Linked DNA regions of Shimia isoporae. The protein of the gene in region 1 interacts with the protein of each later gene in a pairwise test. Links are inferred from orthologs where the notes say so. Each region holds a gene or a part of one and is shown on either strand. Other genes may lie near its edges.

The links.
Region 2: the proteins of trkA (region 1) and BXY66_RS17825 interact in binary tests that used the Escherichia coli proteins (3 or more experiments, as listed by UniProt). The link is inferred for Shimia isoporae from one-to-one orthologs.

What each region holds. Positions count from the first base shown.
Region 1 is NZ_SMGR01000001.1:1,363,130-1,369,164, forward strand. The notes cover bases 3,067-5,912. They hold trkA (Trk system potassium transporter TrkA), read left to right. Parts: upstream 3,067-3,724; coding sequence 3,725-5,101; downstream 5,102-5,912. Other genes in these bases: BXY66_RS06705 (hypothetical protein), read right to left, coding at 3,067-3,120; BXY66_RS06710 (hypothetical protein), read right to left, coding at 3,135-3,602; BXY66_RS06720 (potassium transporter TrkG), read left to right, coding at 5,106-5,912. Also shown: BXY66_RS06695 (sensor histidine kinase NtrY-like), read left to right, coding at 1-1,246; nitrogen assimilation response regulator NtrX, read left to right, coding at 1,243-2,670; more of BXY66_RS06705, read right to left, coding at 2,689-3,066; more of BXY66_RS06720, read left to right, coding at 5,913-6,035. UniProt on the Escherichia coli protein: Part of the constitutive potassium transport systems TrkG and TrkH. May regulate the transport activity of TrkG and TrkH systems. Binds to NAD(+) and NADH.
Region 2 is NZ_SMGR01000004.1:197,233-203,843, forward strand. The notes cover bases 2,969-5,828. They hold BXY66_RS17825 (PTS sugar transporter subunit IIA), read right to left. Parts: upstream 4,701-5,828; coding sequence 4,236-4,700; downstream 2,969-4,235. Other genes in these bases: BXY66_RS17820 (sulfotransferase family 2 domain-containing protein), read left to right, coding at 2,969-4,194; hpf (ribosome hibernation-promoting factor, HPF/YfiA family), read right to left, coding at 4,742-5,311; lptB (LPS export ABC transporter ATP-binding protein), read right to left, coding at 5,557-5,828. Outside these bases: BXY66_RS17805 (glycosyltransferase family 4 protein), read left to right, coding at 1-7; BXY66_RS17810 (glycosyltransferase family 2 protein), read left to right, coding at 59-1,069; BXY66_RS17815 (DUF5927 domain-containing protein), read left to right, coding at 1,066-2,763; more of BXY66_RS17820, read left to right, coding at 2,770-2,968; more of lptB, read right to left, coding at 5,829-6,315; lipopolysaccharide transport periplasmic protein LptA, read right to left, coding at 6,318-6,611. UniProt on the Escherichia coli protein: Seems to have a role in regulating nitrogen assimilation.

The DNA.
Region 1 (6,035 bases):
GGCGGGTGATCTTGATGTGCAGGTCGTTGAAGAAGAGGGCGACGATGAGATCGCCATGCTTGGGCGGTACTTCAACCAGATGACCAGGCAGCTTAAGGCGCAAAGGGAGACTTTGCTCGACAATAACAGACAGATCGATCGCCGCCGCCGGATGTTTGACAGCGTACTGAGTTCGGTGACTTCGGGTGTGGTCGGACTTGATGGTGACGGGCGCGTTGCTTTCGTCAACAGGTCTGCACGTCGCCTGCTGGATTGGAGCGATGACCAGCAGGATGTCGCGCTTGCTGTGGCCGTTCCCGAGTTTGGGGCCTTGTTGGATGAGTTGAAGTCCAGCGGGCGTGAAGTGGCTCAGCAAGAGATCAAGGTCACGAGGGCAGGGCGCCTGGAGAACCTGCTTGTCCGCATGTCTACGCGGAGGCGAGAGGATGGGTCACTGGAAGGGTATGTTGTCGCGTTTGATGATGTGACCGATCTTGTATCGGCACAGCGTATGGCGGCTTGGGGAGACGTGGCCCGCCGGATTGCTCATGAGATCAAGAACCCGCTGACACCAATTCAGCTCAGCGCTGAGCGTATAAAACGTAAGTTCGCTGCACAGGTTGGTGAGGATCGCGAGAAACTGGAGCAGATGACGGATGTGATCGTACGGCAAACAAATGATTTGCGTAGGATTGTGGACGAGTTTTCAAAGTTTGCGCGAATGCCTGAACCGGATCGCAAGAGCGTGGATCTGACGGAGTTGGTTCAGGGCGTTCTGTTGCTTCAGGAGTCCGGACAACCGGATGTCACGTTCAACGTTGACATCAAACCCGATCCCGTGATGGCCGAACTTGATGGAACGATGATAACGCAGGCGCTTACAAATCTCATCAAGAACGCGGGTGAAGCCATTGAAACTCTTCAAGAAAAGAAACCGGAGTTAGAGGTTTCCCCCGAGATCCGGATTGGTTTTCATCTAGAGGACGGGCAAGCCGTCGTCACAATTGCGGACAATGGTATCGGGCTGCCGGTCGATCGAGCGCGGCTGTTTGAGCCCTATGTGACGACCCGAGACAAGGGAACCGGTCTTGGTTTGCCGATTGTGAAAAAGATCATCGAAGAGCATGGCGGCCAGTTGGAACTGCTGGACGCGCCAAAGTTTGAAGGAAATTCGCACGTGGGCGCAATGGCGAAGGTCATGCTGCCGGTCCAGAAGGCAGGACCAAGCACGGGTGAGGGCAATGAGAAAGGTGAGTTGGCAGTATGAGTGACATTCTGATCGTAGATGACGAGCGCGACATTCGGGAATTGATATCCGATATTCTTGAAGACGAAGGTTTTGCTACGCGCAAGGCAGGCAATTCTGACGATGCCATGAAGGCCGTCACGGAAAAGCAGCCAGCGCTGATGATCCTCGATATCTGGCTCAAAGACAGCAACATGGATGGCATCGACATTCTGAAGGCCGTGAAGCGGGATTATCCAGAAGTGCCGGTCGTAATTATTTCCGGCCACGGGAATATCGAGATCGCCGTCGCAGCGATCAAACAGGGCGCGTATGACTTCATTGAGAAGCCATTCAATATCGACCAACTGATGGTAGTGATCCGCCGCGCAATGGAAACCAGCCGCTTGCGCCGCGAGAACACCGAATTGAAGCGACAGGACGGCGCGCCTTCGGAACTGATCGGCGAAAGCGCTTCGTTCCGTACGTTGGTGAGCCAACTGGAGAAGGTGACTCGATCCAATGGGCGCGTGATGCTGACAGGCCCAGCCGGTGTCGGCAAAGACGTGGCTGCGCGATTCATTCACGCGAACTCCAATCGGGCTTCGGGTCCCTTTGTGACGGTAAATTGTGCGGGCATGGATCCGGATCGCGTCGAGGAGATGTTGTTCGGCCGTGAAAGCGCTGAGCGGGGTGTTGAATCCGGGATGCTTGAGCAGGCACACGGTGGTATCATCTATTTCGACGAAGTCGCCGACATGCCGCTTGCCGCGCAATCGAAAATCCTGCGTGTGCTTGTGGACCAGCAATTCACCCGGGTTGGTGGCGCGGATAAGGTCAAGGTGGACCTGCGCGTAATTTCCTCGACAAACAAAGACCTTATGGCGGAGATTGATGCCGGCACATTCCGTGAAGAGTTGTTCCATCGCCTGAACGTTGTGCCAATCGCCGTGCCGTCGCTTGAAGAGCGTCGCGAGGACATTCCCGCGCTTGCAGAGCACTTTATCGCGGGGTTCAACGAACAGCAGGGGCTGCCACTTAGAGTGCTGAGCGAAGATGCAATCGCGCTTATGCAGACGATGGTTTGGCCGGGCAATGTGCGGCAACTCAAGAACCTGATCGAGCGTGTGCTGATCCTTGGCGAAGGCAGCGGAGAAATCGAGGCGGCCGAGTTGCCAGAAGAAGGCGGATCAGGCGGTGGAGATGACGGGCGCGTGGTGTTGTCCGGAGCCTTGGCTACTTTGCCCTTGCGTGAGGCACGTGAAGCGTTTGAAAGGGAATATTTGCTGACCCAGATCAACAGGTTTGGTGGCAACATCAGTCGGACCGCGAATTTTGTCGGCATGGAGCGCAGCGCTCTTCACCGAAAGCTAAAGTCGCTTGGTGTGGTTACGTCCAACAAATCAGGCGCTCGTGTCGCCCGAGTATCCGAGGAAGATGACGACGAAGCGCGCAAGGCCGGATGACGTCGGCCTTCGCTTTGCTTACAGCGGCTTGCTGAGATCAATCAGCACACGACCTCTGTCGGTGCGCATTCCGCATATATTCGGTGTCAAAGCAGGAAGTTTTGTCACTGGTGCAAAGCTGCGACCTGCGATTTGCTCATCTTTGCAGAACGGAATGGTCGCCCATTCATAGCCGCGGGCGATCATGCAACTGCGTGCGCCTTCGCGGCGTCTGGCTTCGTTGATGTCGTATTGTTCAATGCGGTGGCTGATAACGCGCCCCTGCGCGTCAAAAATCGGCACCCAGTCAGTCACAATTCGAGGTGGATAGCGGCTGGCGGCTTCCGAATTGCACGCACCTTGATCGATGTTGAGTTCAGTGCGGGTCACACCGGGTTTGTACATTTGACGAAAGTCCGTGCAACCGGCGATCAATGCAGCGACTGTGCAGATCAGGAGTGTTTTTTTCATATCCGCGCGTCCCTTCAAATCGGTTTGCTAAGGTCGATCAATGTGGAGCCGCCACCCTGGGTGCGCGCCGCACATATGTTCGGGCTTGCGCCGGAAGGCGGGCGGGAGACAGCTTGATATTGGCGTCCTGCCAATTGTTCTCTGGTACAAATTGGGTGAATGACTTGTCTGTAGCCTTTGAGCGTCATGCAATCACTCAGGTGTTGTGCACGAAGCGGTTCATTGGCGTCTCGGGCTTGTATGTAGCTGCCGCCCCAACCGGGATAACCGCCATAGAAAGCCCCGTATCCGCCGTAGCCCGGCACGGATTGAGTGAAGACCGCAGCCGGAAATAGCGCGTTGGCTTCTTGGCGGCATTCAACGAAATTGCGGTTGGCGGTGTCACTCGAAACATTGGGTTTTGTATAGCTTACAAGGGAGGTAGGCCCGCAGGCAGATACAACGATTCCCAGAATCGCGAGCGTTGCCGACAATCGAAGCATACTGGAACCCCCTGATAACACTTCAAAAGAAAGCCCGATTGGCATTCAAAGGTCAATGGTAGTGTTTGACGCGGAGAGAGGCTTCTGTCATTTCTTGGGCCGGAATCCGACGGGGAAAGCACATGAAGGTCATTATCTGCGGGGCCGGTCAGGTCGGGTGGCAAATTGCGCGCCATCTGTCAGGTGAGAACAACGATGTGACGGTCGTGGACAGCAATCCGGATCTTGTGCGTCGTGCAACCGATACGCTTGACGTTCAGGGCATCGCGGGGTTTGCGAGCTATCCCGAAATTCTGGATCGGGCGGGGGCCCGAGATGCGGACATGGTGATCGCGGCGACCTATTCCGATGAAGTCAACATGGTCACATGTCAGGTGGCCCATTCCGTTTTTTCGGTTCCCAGAAAAATCGCCCGCCTCCGCAGCCGCTCCTATTTGAACGTTGTTTACTCGGACCTTTACCGCCGTGAGCATATGCCCATCGACGTGGTGATTTCGCCGGAACTTGAAGTCGCCGAAGCAGCGCTCAAACGCTTCAGTGCGCCTCGGGCGTTCGACACCGAGATGTTCTTTGGTGGCAAAGTGCAGATGCTGGGCATTCATCTGGATGAAGACTGTCCGGTCGTGAACACGCCTTTGCGCCAGTTGACCGATCTGTTTTCAACGTTGCGTGCCGTTGTGGTTGGTGTACGCCGGCGCGGCAGTCTTTTTGCGCCGGAACCTGGTGACCAACTTTTTGTCGGGGACGAGATCTATGTCTTTACGTTCGCCGAGGATGTGGCTCGGACAATGGAAGTTTTCGGTAAAACTCAGCGCCATCAGGAACGGGCAATCATCATCGGCGGCGGCAACGTCGGCTTGATGGTTGCGCAGCGTCTGGAAACTCAGGCGCGACGTGTCAGAACCAAGGTGATCGAACGAGATCGCGCTACGGCGGAGAAGGCGGCAGAAGCTCTGGAGCGAACAATTGTGCTCAACGGCGACGGGTTGGACAGTGCGCTTTTGTCGGAGGCCGGTGTCGAACGCGCGGACGCGGTTCTTGCCGTTACAGACGATGACAAGACCAACATGCTGGCTTCCGTGCGCGCAAAAAGTGCGGGTTGTCCGTTGGCGATTGCGCTTATCAACGATCCGACATTGGCTCCTCTGATGCAGCCGTTGGACATTGATGCGTTCATCAATCCGCGGGCCACGACCGTTAGCTCGATCCTTCGTCACATCCGCCATGGGCGTGTAAAAGCAGTGTATTCCGTGGGAGATGCCGAGGCTGAAATCATCGAAGCTGAAGTCTTGTCTACATCGCCGATTGCGGGGCAGCTTCTTCGCGACATCGACTTTCCAGAGGGAGTGTTGATTGGTGCCATTCTCAAGGGGCAAGAGGTCCACAAGCCGCGCGGCGGCATTCGGATTGAAGAAGGTGACGTGATTGCGCTGTTCAGTCTGGCGGCTGACGTGCCCGAGGTAGAACGTTTGCTTCAAGTCTCGATCGACTTCTTCTGACGCCATGACTTCGCGCGATCTGAAACTGCCTCTGTTTCTCTATCTGGTCGCGGTGTCCGGAGTTGCGATGTACGCACCGGCGATTGTGGCATCTGTTCAGCGGTTTCATTTCATTGCCCGCATGTTTTTCTACAGCGGAACTTTGGTGCTGTTTGTTTGTGCACTGATTGCGCTCGCCTTGGCTGGAACGCAACGGTTTACGCGCACCGTCGACAATCTGCGCGCGCTATTTTTCGGCTTCACGATTTTGCCGGCGATCCTTGCGATCCCTTACTATGAGGCAATGGGATCCATCACCTTTGTCGAAGCTTATTTCGAGATGGTCAGTAGCCTGACCACGACCGGCGCCAGCGTGATCAAATACCCGGCCGCTGTGCCGGATGCGATCCATCTTTGGCGCGGGCTTGTCGGGTGGCTCGGCGGGCTCCTGATGTGGGTTGCGGCCTCGGCCATTTTTGCACCCCTTGCTCTTGGTGGATACGAAGTTACCGCGCTCGGGGAACCGGGTCAGGCAACGACTGGCAGAGGGCAGATGCAACGCGCCGATCCGATGAAGCGCTGGGTACGCAGTCTCCAGATACTGCTGCCGATCTACATTGGGTTGACGTTTGCGCTTGGTCTGATGCTTGTGGTCCTTGGCGAGCGGCCCCTTTCGGCGGTGATGAACGCAATGGCGACGATGTCGACAAGCGGTATCACAACGGCATTTGGCGTGTCCGAAGGGTTAGCGGGGATCGGCGGTGAAGTGGTCATTTTCCTGTTTCTGTTGTTTGCACTGTCCCGTGCGACGTTCTCGGCGGACACAGGAAATGTGCGCCGCGCCAACCTTTGGCACGATCCTGAACTACGGCTCGGGTTCCTGATTGTCGTGATTGTTCCTTCGTTCCTGTTTTTGCGACATTGGGGAACCGCCCTTAACGATGGTTCCATGAAC
Region 2 (6,611 bases), on another replicon or contig:
CACGTGATAGCCCATTTGAGCGCGTGTTGGGCGACGGCAAAAAGGAAGTGTAGACGGGTTGGGTGTTTGGCAATCATATCGCCTTCGGGTCAGACGCCGGTATCGGTTGGCGCGCGCGATCCGCAAGCGGCGTGAGCTGCGGTCGATTGTCAATCGCACAGGGCAGATCAAGCGCAACGATTTGCTGCTGTTTTCCACGCAGCGCAACGAGCAAATCCGCCTTCCATTCTTCCTTGAGTACTATCGGGACAAAGGTGTCGATCATTTCCTGATCGTGGACAATGACAGCGACGATGGATCGCTGGAGTATCTGTCCGAGCAACCGGATGTTTCGGTTTGGCATACCCGGAACAGTTACAAGAAATCTCGTTTTGGCGTGGACTGGCTGAACTGGTTGCAGCTTCGCTATGCGCATAACCATTGGTGTCTGGTTGTCGATCCGGATGAATTTTTTATCTATCCGTTCTGCGATACCCGTCCGATCAAGGCGCTGACAGATTGGCTGGATGCTTCTTCGATCAAGTCGTTTTCGGCGATGTTGCTGGATATGTATCCGCGTGGTCCAATCACAGAACAGCCTTATCGCGAAGGACAAGATCCGCTGGATATCGCCTGCTGGTTTGATGCGGGCAACTATACGATGTCCAAGAATTCAGCGTATGGAAACCTGTGGATTCAGGGTGGGCCGCGTTCTCGGGTCTTTTTTCCTGATACGCCCGAACTTGCTCCTGCATTGAACAAGATTCCGCTTGTTAAGTGGAACCGCCGGTATGCCTACGTGAGTTCCACGCACATGCTACTGCCGCGTGGACTTAACCAGGTTTACGATGAATGGGGCGGGGAGAAAGCATCCGGACTTTTGCTACATGCAAAGTTCCTCGACACGTTCACGGCCAAAGCCGAAGAAGAGCTGCTGCGTAATCAGCATTATTCCGCGAGTGTTGAGTACAAGGCCTACGCCGAGCGATTGCGCGATAATCCCGAACTTTGGTGCAAGTGGAGTGAGAAATACATCAACTGGCGCCAACTTGAGATTCTGGGGCTTATGTCCAAAGGAAACTGGGCATGAGCGTCGGGATTTTGATGCTGGTACACACCGCGTTCGGTCGTGCCGAGCAAGTGGCGCGTCACTGGAACAAATACGGGTGTCCGGTGGTGATACACGTGGATGCTTCGGTTAAGCCCAAAGCATATAAAAAGTTCGTCAAATCCCTTGGCGATCTGGCGGATGTGAAATTCTGCAAACGCCACAAGTGCGAGTGGGGTGCGTGGGGTCTTGTAGCGGCGTCGCAATCAGCATCGGAAATGATGTTGGAAGAATTTCCCGAGGTACGACACATCTATCTGACTTCTGGGTCGTGTCTGCCTTTGCGTCCGGTAGAGGAATTAAAGGACTACCTGAAATCGCGTCCTCGCACCGACTTTATCGAAAGCGCAACAACAGCGGATGTGCCGTGGACTGTGGGTGGACTTGATGCGGAGCGGTTCACGCTACATTTCCCGTTTTCGTGGAAGCGTAATCGGTACCTGTTCGATAAGTGGGTCGATATTCAACGTTTCCTGCGCATCAAGCGACGTATCCCGCACGGGATCGTGCCCCATATGGGAAGCCAATGGTGGTGTCTGACCCGACAGACGTTGTCCGCCATCCTTGAAGACCCCGAACGTGATACCTTCGACAAGTATTTCAGCCGAGTCTGGATTCCCGACGAAAGCTATTTCCAGACGCTGGCGCGCCTTTATTCGACCAAGATTGAAAGCCGATCTCTGACGCTGTCCAAGTTCGACTTTCAGGGTAAGCCGCATATTTTCTATGATGACCACCTACAGCTTCTGCGGCGGTCTGATTGTTTCGTCGCGCGAAAAATCTGGCCCAAGGCGGGCAAGCTGTACAACGGTTTTCTTCGAGATCCTGAAGGCGCGATCAAGATGAGCGAGCCGAATCCGGCAAAGATTGACAGAATTTTTGCCAAAGCTGTGGAACGTCGAACAAAAGGTCGGACCGGCCTTTATATGCAGAGCCGCTATCCCAACGAGGGTTGGGAAAACGGCATGACCTTCGGGCGCTATTCTGTGTTTCACGGTTTTGCCGAGTTGTTCGAAGACTTCGAGACGTGGCTTGCGCGCGCAACCGGTACGCAGGTTCACGGACACATTTTTGCACCGGAACGGGCCGAATTTTCCGGTCGGCAGCGGGTGATAAACGGCGCACTGAGCAGTTCACCGAAGCTGCGGGATTACAACTCGATTGCGTTTCTGTCGAACCTGATCTGGAACACACGCGGGGAACGTCAGTGTTTTCAGGTCGGCCCAAGGGATGAAGGCACGCCTATCTGGTTTATTGCCAAAGATCCCAATGCGCAGGTCAGCGTGATTTCCGGTGCCTGGGCCGTTCCGTTGTTCAAGTCAAACCTGAACTTTACAGACATTCGTGCCGAAGCCGCTCGTTTGCAGAAACTGGAGAATGACCAGCTTTATGCATTGCGCTCTCCCTATGCCAAGGCGCGTGTGCGGATATGGACAATGGCCGAATTCATCGAAGCGCCAATGGAGCCGTTGCAGACCATTATTGACGAGATCGGTATGGATCGCGCGAGGCGGCTGTCGGAAGCGCCGCGAATGACGGACCTGAGTGGATTTGGCCAATTCCTGCAAAACCTGAAAAACCAGGGGATGCACCCGTACCTGATGGGTGATTTCCCTGTTGAGCAGCCTGAAACGGGGCAAAAGAAGCCGCCCCGAAAACCCTATCTGGTGCAGTAAAGACCCATGTCCAAGTTCGATTATTTTGTGGTGTTCGCAGAGATGCGCACCGGGTCCAATTTTCTGGAAACCAATATCAATGCGTTTGAGGGATTGAGCTGCCATGGTGAGGCGTTCAATCCACATTTTATTGGTTATCCCAACCGAGATGATGTTCTTGGCGTGACGCTTGAGCAGCGCACCGCTGATCCGATGGTTCTACTACGGGCGATCAAAGACGAAGCTGGCCTGATGTCTGGGTTCCGCTACTTCCACGATCATGATCCGCGCATACTTGAGACAATTCTCAACGACCAGCGTTGTGCCAAGATTGTTCTGACGCGCAACCCTCTGGACAGCTACGTGAGTTGGAAAATTGCACAAGCAACTGGTCAGTGGAAGCTGACTGATGTGCGCCGCCGACGCGACAGTAAAGTGCGGTTTGACGGGGTCGAGTTCAAACGTCACGTGGAAGAATTGCAGGATTTTCAAGTCACGCTGATGAAGGCACTTCAGACGAGTGGCCAGACGGCGTTTTATGTGGCGTACGAAGATCTTCAGGATGTGGCCGTGATGAATGGTCTCGCGCGGTATCTCGGTGTGGAAGAAAGCCTTCCTGCGCTCGACACGTCTTTGAAGCGACAGAACCCGAGCGCGCTGTCGGAAAAAGTCTCAAATTTCGCCGATGTGTCCTTGGCTTTGGCGGAACTTGATCGATTTAATCTGAACCGAACGCCGAATTTTGAGCCGCGTCGTGGCGCGGTGGTTCCAAGTTATCTTGCAGGGGCTGTTGTGCCGTTGCTTTACATGCCTGTGCGGTCCGGACCGGAGGCCGAGGTTGCCTCATGGCTTGCCGGGCTGGATGAGGTGCCAACCTCGGGGCTTTTGACGGATTTCAATCAGAAATCACTTCGGAAATGGAAGCGCGGCAACAAGGGCCACAGAACCTTTACCGTGGTGCGTCATCCCGTGCCGCGAGTTCACGCTGCTTTTTGCGACCGCATTCTGAAAACCGGCGAGGGGAGCTATACCAAGATCCGGAATACGCTGCGCAAGGTCTACAAGCTGCCGATCCCGAAGGACGGGCCCGGGTCGGACTACGATGTTTCGGCTCACCGGGAGGCGTTTCTGGCGTTTCTGGATTTTGTGAAAGCGAATCTCCTTGGTCAGACCAGTATTAGGCAGGATGCGCATTGGGCGACTCAGTCTGGTGCTGTGCAGGGATTCGGGGACATGGCGTTACCGGACATGATCATCCGTGAAGAAGAGATGGCCAGCTATTTGCCAGCGCTCGCCATGCAGGTGGGACGGTCTTCCGTGCCTGATCCTGATGCTGCTGCACCGGACACACCGGTGCCGCTGGATGCGATCTACGATGAGGAAATCGAAGCCCGTGTCCGAGACATCTACCAGCGGGACTATCTGATTTTCGGGTTTGAAGCCTGGCGTTAGCGGCGCGACGAGCGGACCGTTAGGCATCGGTTGGCGTGCGTTTACGCCGCCTGAACCTTGTCGTCTTCAGTCAGGATCGCGAACAGGGTGCTGGCATCCTGGTTGGCGCGCAACTTGGCGCAAATGGCTGCGTCGCGTAGGCTGCGCGATACACGCGCAAGCGCTTTCAAGTGTTCCACTCCTGCGTCCTCGGGCGCAAAGAGCGCGAATGCGATGTCGACCGGCTGTCGGTCTACTGCGTTGAAATCTACGGGCTTTTCCAAAAGGATGAACGCACCGAGGACACTGTCGATGTCCTTGAGACGGGCATGCGGAAGGGCAACCCCCTTGCCAACACCGGTGGGGCCGAGGTTTTCCCGGTCTTGCAAAGCTTCCACGACGCGAGACGCGGACAAGCCATAGGCGGACGCCCCGAGGTCGCCGAATTCCTGAAGCAAACGCTTCCTGCTTGAGGCGGCCGTAACAACTTTGACCGCCTCTGGCTTGAGGATCGTTGAAAGGTCCATCTTGCCTGTAACTCCGGACCGGGGAGATGCCCCCAATCGCTTTATGTCTGAGGATCAACCCAGCCTATATTGCCGTCATCACGGCGATAGACCACGTTCAATCCACCTTTGCTTTCGTTTTTGAAGACCAGCACAGGCGCTCCGGCAAGTTCCATCTGCATCACGGCTTCGCCGACGCTCAGAGAGGGGATCTTAGTCTCCATCTCGGCGACGATTACTGGCTGCAGTGTTTCGGGCTCGGCCTCATGTTCTTCGGTTTCAGGCGCGAGGATATACGAGGATGCGCCCAAAAGTTCAACCGGGTCCTGACGTTCCTTGTGGTGGTCCTTCAGCCTGCGCTTATATCTGCGCAGTTGTTTGTCCATTTTCGCGCCACATTGATCGAATGCGGCATAAATTTCAGTGGCATGTGCTTTGGCCTGAGCAGTCAGCCCCGTGGACAGGTGGACAGTGGCTTCGCAAACGTATTCGTGGGCGCTTTTGGAAAAAACAACATTCGCGTCAGTAGGTCGTCCCGCATATTTGTCGAGGATATCATTCAACTCGGTCTTTACATGGGTCTGCAGGGCCTCGCCGACGTCGATTTGTTTTCCGGTAATTTGATAGCGCATCCTGTCTCCTTTTCGATGACATGTCGGACCACGGGCCAAATTGCCCCGTGAATTGCTTCAGGTCCGAATGCTGGAATGTGACGGTTTGCACCCCTGTGTGCGGGTCGCCCTTTTATCAAGGGTCGCCAGAAACACAGCAAAGGGTGGCTGAACTGTCATGACTACATTTGAGTATTCCGGCCGCTCAGAGTCAATGATGCCGATCAATTTTCGCGAAAATATGCCGCCGGATTGACGGGACCAGCTCAGGAAATTTTAAAGTTATCACCGAGATAGACGCGCCGGACGTTTTCGTTTTCCACGACTTCTGCCGGTGTGCCGTTCATCAGCACCTTGCCGTCATGCAGAATGTAGGCGCGATCAACGATTTCCAAGGTTTCACGTACATTGTGGTCGGTGATCAGAACCCCGATACCGCGCTTTTTGAGATCGGCGACCAGATGGCGGATGTCGTCCACAGAGATGGGGTCAACACCGGCAAAGGGTTCATCCAAAAGGAGATATTTGGGTTCCGCCGCCAGACAGCGGGCGATTTCCACACGGCGACGTTCGCCGCCAGAAAGGGCCAGTGCCGGCGCACGACGCAGATGCTCTATAGAGAACTCCGACAGCAATTCTTCAAGTCGTTCGCGGCGTTTGTGACGATCCTTCTGTGTGATATCGAGAATCGCCGTGATGTTGTCTTCAACCGAGAGACCGCGGAAGATCGACATCTCCTGAGGAAGATAACCGATGCCAAGTTTCGCGCGGCGGTACATAGGCAAAGTGGTCACGTCGAGACCGTCGATGGAGACACGTCCACCCTCGGGCTGCAGCAGGCCTGCAACCGCATAAAAGGTGGTGGTCTTACCGCTGCCATTTGGGCCAAGAAGCGCAACGACTTCGCCGCGGTTCAGAACCATTGAGAAATCACGGATCACAACGCGCTTGCGATAAGCCTTGCGCAGGCTTTCAACTTTCAAGCCGGATTGGCCTTCGGTTACAGCAAGATCAGGTTTCGCCATGCCTACTGGTTCCTGAGAATGGTTTTGACGCGACCGTGCATTTCGGCGGTGTTATTGTTGAGGTGAACTGTCATGCGATCGGATGCGATGGTCGTGGTTTCCTGCACCACGAGAACGTCCCCGTACATTTTCACAGTACCGGCCTCCGGGCTGTAGATCGCCCGGTTTCCTTCCGCCGCATCTGGACCGCGCACAAGCAGCACGTCTCCAACGGCGATCATCTTTTCGATCGCCGACTGATCCTCGAGATAATAGACGTTCACCTTGTCGGCGGTCATGCGCATCTCACCCTGGAT